Magnetococcus sp. PR-3: one gene and its partner. Each later gene encodes a partner of the first gene's protein in a complex. Links are inferred from orthologs where the notes say so. Each region holds a gene or a part of one and is shown in the gene's direction. Other genes may lie near its edges.

The links. The genes of interacting proteins can lie anywhere in the genome.
Region 2: the proteins of V5T57_RS19990 (region 1) and V5T57_RS03670 are in contact, whole or in part, in a crystal structure (PDB 5UE9), measured with the Lactococcus lactis proteins. The link is inferred for Magnetococcus sp. PR-3 from one-to-one orthologs. Residues at the interface, in WP_025017116.1 of Lactococcus lactis: Gly25, Phe27, Phe29, Glu32, Tyr33, Lys35, Tyr36, Lys48, Phe56, Thr60, Pro61, Arg62, Val63, Ala64, Glu65, Thr66, Ala67, Ser68, Gly69, Met70, Ile74, Gln77, Pro223, Glu251, Phe274, Ala275, Pro277, Phe278; in WP_023189152.1 of Lactococcus lactis: Leu4, Gln5, Ala47, Ser48, Met49, Leu50, Leu51, Arg52, Arg53, Met95, Leu98, Arg223, Met224, Ala225, Cys226, Ile228, Gly229, Ala230, Cys231, Tyr232, Ala233, Val235, Glu236, His237, Asn243, His244, Ala245, Lys247, Glu250.

What each region holds. Positions count from the first base shown.
Region 1 is NZ_JBAHUQ010000054.1:4,792-7,679, forward strand. It holds V5T57_RS19990 (dihydroorotate dehydrogenase), read left to right. Parts: upstream 1-916; coding sequence 917-1,861; downstream 1,862-2,888. Other genes in the region: murJ (murein biosynthesis integral membrane protein MurJ), read left to right, coding at 1-84; V5T57_RS19985 (hypothetical protein), read right to left, coding at 307-513; V5T57_RS19995 (thermonuclease family protein), read left to right, coding at 1,872-2,663; ispH (4-hydroxy-3-methylbut-2-enyl diphosphate reductase), read left to right, coding at 2,667-2,888.
Region 2 is NZ_JBAHUQ010000003.1:161,255-164,131, forward strand. It holds V5T57_RS03670 (dihydroorotate dehydrogenase electron transfer subunit), read left to right. Parts: upstream 1-915; coding sequence 916-1,839; downstream 1,840-2,877. Other genes in the region: V5T57_RS03660 (P-II family nitrogen regulator), read left to right, coding at 1-358; V5T57_RS03665 (hypothetical protein), read left to right, coding at 371-727; V5T57_RS03675 (DUF2059 domain-containing protein), read left to right, coding at 1,877-2,416; V5T57_RS03680 (DUF2059 domain-containing protein), read left to right, coding at 2,442-2,877.

The sequences.
Region 1 (2,888 bases):
CTATTTTTTGGGGCAGCTTGGGTCCTTAAACTGGCGGAAATCCGATCACTTTTGCAGGCCTTAAAAAAGAAAAAAGCTCAATAAGTCTGCACCTTCTCCATGACGTGCTTGGCATATCAAACAGCCAACCCATCGCCACACAAAGCGGGGCAAACCCATAGGATTTTCTTAACCTAAAGAGGATACAATGGCTGAGATCGCCAAATGCAAGATCTTGTTCATAAAGATAGAGGGCAGAACGGCACTAAGCAGCAGAAGGCAAGAGATCATGGCATGATCTCTTGCACATCATCAAAAATTTAGGCGTTAGATACCCATGCGGCTACGACTGGCGTCATAGAGGTTCTGTTCATAGCGGGTCACCGCTTTGAGAAGAGGGTCCAACATGCGGTCTACCCGCTTGGAGTGGGGCATCTCCAAAAGATCGTTGATGCGCACCAGAGCCTCTTCATAGCTCTCTAGATTGTCAATCACCACAGAGGGGTCTTTGATCATGGCTTGATGGCTACCCATGGCAGTCTCCCATATACAATGGTCCTCAAACAGCGTTTACCCTTAATCTGTGGGCAAAAACTGACTGAAGGATGCACCTAAAACGATTTTACACACTAAAGAATACGCAAAGAGCGGGCCAGGACATCAATCCTTACAAGCCCATGAAAAACGGATGTATATAAATAATTTTTTGCCTTAATAGCAGCCTTTTTGGAGCCACTTTCTCCTCAAGGGTGGGCAAAAATAGCAGGTCATTCTTTTTTGTCCAAGGAGAAATGGTAACGCGCATGTTTTTTTACGGTGAACAGTAAAACAACCCCCCTAACTTTTAGACCATGTCACACCCCCCTATTCTCCCAGACCGGCAAATTTGTTAGGATAGCACCCGCCCATGAATCACACCCACCAGGAGTCCACCAACGTGACCACCCCTGCTACAGACCCGATCGCCGTCAAGGTTGCCGGAATATCCATGCGCACCCCGCTGGTCTTACTTTCTGGCTGTGTTGCCTTTGGTGAAGAACTGTTAACCCTGGATGGATTTGATTTTGATGCCATTGGGGCCATCTGCCTAAAAGGCACGACTTTGGAACCTAAGCGGGGTAATGCCCCCCACCGTCTGGCAGAGACCCCCAGTGGTATGCTCAATGCCATTGGCTTACAAAACCCAGGTGCCCGCACCGTGGTGGATGAAATTTTGCCTCGCTTAACAAGCCAGATAAATACCCCACTAATTGCCAATATCTCCGGCTCTACCACCGAACAGTATGGTGAGATTGCCCGTATTTTTGATGACAGCCCTGTTGCGGGTATTGAAATCAACATCTCCTGCCCCAATGTCAAAGAAGGGGGCATCGCCTTTGGTTCCGATCCTGACATGGCGGGTGCTGTGGTTGAGCAGGTCAGAAAAGCCACCAATAAACCCGTCATTACCAAGCTTTCACCCAACGTGACCGACATTACCGTGGTGGCCAAACGTGCAATTGAGTCCGGCAGTGATGCACTGTCGGTGATGAATACCCTCATGGGTATGGCCATTGATGTTAAAAACCGCCGACCCATTTTAGGTAATCTGCAAGGTGGGCTCTCTGGCCCAGCGGTTAAACCAGTTGCGTTGTTGAAGGTATGGCAGACCTACCAGTTGGCCAAACAACATAACATCCCCATTATTGGTCAGGGTGGTATTGCCGATGCAGACGATGTATTGGCGTTCTTTTTGGTCGGTGCTGCCGCTACGGGGATCTGTACCAGCCTATTTAAAGATCCTCTATTACCCATGGCCATAGCCAAGCAGCTTCGCCATGGGGTAAAGCAACAGGGGGTGGATTCCATTTCCCAACTGACCGGTGCCTTACAGACCGCATAAGGAAACCATCATGGTACAGACACCCAAGCTGTTGCTCTCCTTACTGCTCAGCCTCTTTTTATGGAGTACAACCATGAACAGTTGGGCCGACGGGCGACGTCTTCCTCTCCAAGCAGTCCCAGGTGCTGTGGTGGATGGGGATACCTTTACCATTTTTGATGTTGGTCGTATCCGGATTATGGGTATTGATACACCTGAAATGGAGAGTGAGCGCAACCCTGCTGAACCCTATGCTCTGGAAGCTAAAAAAAGAGCCCAATATCTTTTGATGAACCGTGGCCATAGCGTCAAGCTGACCCTCGAAAAAAAGGGTCGTAAGCGGGATGTCTACAAGCGACCACTGTGTTATGTGGAGCTACCAGATGGGCAGGACCTTGGGGAAGTACTGTTGGAAGAGGGGCTAGCCATTGTCTACGCCAGCGGCGACCTAAGCCGCTTTAAACGGTATATGAAGGTGGAACGCCGTGCCCGTAAAGCAGGTGTTGGTGCTTGGGAGCAAGGGCACTGGCTGATTGATCATAAAGAGGCACGGGGCCATGTGGGTGCTTACCGTATTGTCCGCGGCCAGATCCAAAAGGTGATTAAAAAAGGTAAATGGATCTATTTAAATTTTGGTAAAAACTGGCGTGAAGATTTTACCATCTCTATCAGCCATCGGGATTGGCAAGCCTATTTCCGCAAAACCCTTGGCAGCTTTAAAGATCTAAAGAACCAAAAGGTCGAGGTACGTGGCCGTATTGGCTGGCGTAATGGCCCGTTAATTCGCGCTCACCATATCTCCCAACTGCAACTGGATAAGTAATCAATGCGTATTTTGCTCGCTGAACCCCGAGGTTTCTGTGCCGGTGTAGACCGAGCCATTGCCATTGTGCTAAAAGCTTTGGAAAAATTTGGTCCCCCCATCTATGTCCGGCATGAGATCGTACATAACCGGTGGGTGGTTGAACATCTACGTAATCAAGGGGCCGTGTTTGTTAAAGAACTGCATGAGATACCGGATGGAGCTGTCGCCATTTACTCAGCCCAT
Region 2 (2,877 bases), on another replicon or contig:
ACGTAATATCACCTATCTTACCGACGTCTCTCTCATCACCTGCATCGTACAACGTGGCTTGGGCGATGTGATCGTCAAAGCAGCCCGTGAAGCGGGTGCTCAAGGTGCGACCGTTTATTATGCCAAAGGTAGTGGTGTCCGTGAGCGTTTGGGTGCCCTGGGTGTCGCCGTTGAGGTAGAAAAAGAGGTGGTCAACCTGGTGGTCTCCAAAGAGCAGCAGGATCTGGTCTTTAATAGTGCCTACCTAGCCGGTAATCTAGATACACCGGGTATGGGCTTTATGTATGTGACCCCACTGGAAAAAGCGGCTACCTATATCCCGCAGGAGGTCATTCAACGCCTGCAGGAAGCCGGCTAAGGAGAGACGACCATGTCGGGAACTCAGCTGGTTAATAATAAAATGATCACCGCCTATCTTCCAGATGATGGCAGTGATAAAGAGGTTCTCAAAGCTCTGCATGAGCGTGGGGTTAACACCGCCAACTCGGTGGGTTTGCGGGGTATTGCCCAGCTACGCCCAGCCAAGGGTAAAGCGGGACGCCTTCCTGAGTCTGAAGCGGTCAAAATGGTAACCATTATGGTTGCTGGCGAAGAGGCCGATGAGCTTTTTGAGTTCATTTTTGACAAGGGCAACCTTGCCCGTGAGGGGGGTGGTTTAATGTTCATGAACACCCTCAGCGCAACCACACTCTTTACCCTACCTGACGATGTTGGGGAAGAGGGTTAACCCTTAAATTGGGCGGTAATCCTAACCACCATGGATGACACCGCCTGTAAGGGTCAGGTATGAAAAGGGCGGATCCCGATGGATCCGCCCTTTTTTGTATCTTTTTGTATACAGATTCCCCTTAGCCGAAGTGGATAGATCTCGATACAATGGGCCTTCCACTTTCGCCTGTTTTCTGAGGTTGCCCCATGTCCCAAGCATCACGCCCTGCTTTGCACAAGCTATCCGCTAAGGTTCTGTTTAACCGAGCCGAGCCTGGGGATCAGTATGTGATCCGTTTTCACGCACCTCAGTTGGCCCAACGCTGTCAGCCTGGGCACTTTGTTCAGGTCGATTGTGGTCCCACCACCACCCTGCCCCGTCCACTCTCTATTCTGGATGCAGATGCTCAAGCTGGTACGGTGGATATCTTCTACAAAGTGGTGGGCCGTGGGACCGATGTCATGCGCCAGTGGCAGCCCGGTACTGAGGTTGTACTCATGGGACCGATCGGTCGAATTTTTGATCCCATTGAAGCCCCCAAACAAGCGCTGTTAATTGGGGGGGGGGTGGGCGCGGCCCCTGTGGACTTTATGGCCCGCAGCTTGGCCAAGCGTGGGGTAGCAACCACACTCTTTTTGGGTATGGAGAGTGAAAGCCCCTTTCCCCTGGAAACCGCAACCACCCCCCTACCTGGCATTGATCACCAAACCAATATGGCCCTGGCCAAGCTTCAGACACAGGGTATCAACAGCCGTGTTGCCGCTTTAACCCCACGTACCGGTTGGTTCCAAGGCTATGTAACCGACCTCGCCAGTCACTATTTGGCTGCCCTGAGTGATGCAGAGCGCGCACAAACCCTACTCTACACCTGTGGACCAACCCCCATGATGGCCGCGGCTTATAGGGTCGCCAAACAGTTTGGTCTGCGTGGCCAAGCCTCGATGGAGGAGCACATGGCGTGTGGGTTTGGTGGCTGTGCCGGATGCGTCGCCCCCATTCGTGTGGGGGGAGAGATGGGTTGGAACTATCGCCGGGTCTGCGTGGATGGTCCGGTGTTTGATTTAGATGATATCGCCTGGGAAGAGATGGGGTATCCAATCCCTAAAGCCCAGCCCTGTGGCTGCACCTAACCGCATAGCTCTTTTTTACATTGGTAAGGAAATGATGATGTTGAAATCCATGGCTGCTCTTTTTGCCCTTGCGCTCTTTCTCTCTCCATCCGCCATGGCAGCTGATACCCCGCCGAACAAGGCCCAACAGCTGTTTAAGGTGATGCAGGCAGATAAAAGCCAAAACCAAACCTTTAAAATGCTCACCCAGCGTATTACCCCCATGGTCATTCAGGGGTTTGGGCAGGATCTCAAACGTCACTTCCCTCAGGCAACTGAGGCACAACGGCAAGAGACCTCTGAAGCATTTGCCCAGGGGTTTCATGAGATGATGCAAGCCACCATGCCTGAGGTAGAGAAACAGATGGCTGAACTCTACAGCAATGCATTTACCGAACAGGAACTGGACCAGCTGATTGCCTTTTATCAAACCGAAACCGGTCAAAAATTTGTGCAACTGCAAGGCAAGCTGGCCAAACAAGGGGCGATGGTTACCCAACAGCAGATCCAAAAGAACATGCAGCATAAGCTACCCACCATTATGCAAACCATGGTCGATCAGCTGGAAAAACAACTGAATATGCCAAAATCTCCATAATCTATTTGATCACAAGGAATAACACATGTTGAAACATCTACTCTGTGCGGCCCTACTGACCATAACCTTTCATGGGCAAGCCTGGGCACAACCTGTAGACCCCCAGGCACATAAAGAGGCTGTCTCACTGATCAAACGTATGGATATGTCCAACGTGATGGATCAGATGGTTACCTTAATGTTACGCAGCATTGGCCCTATGATGTCGCACTCTCTTCAATCAGAGATCCAGAAACAGTACCCTAAAACACCGGAAGCACTCATTCAGGAGATCTCTACGGATATGATTCAAGCACTGGAAGATGCTTTTTCATCCGTTAAGCCAGAGATGTTGTCTGAATTTGCCAATGTCTATGCCAAAGAGTTTACGGCTTCAGAACTGAAAAGCATGAACCAGTTCTTTGCCTCCCCTGCCGGTCAACAGTTTATTAAGAAACAGGGTAAGTTAATGCAAGAGGGGC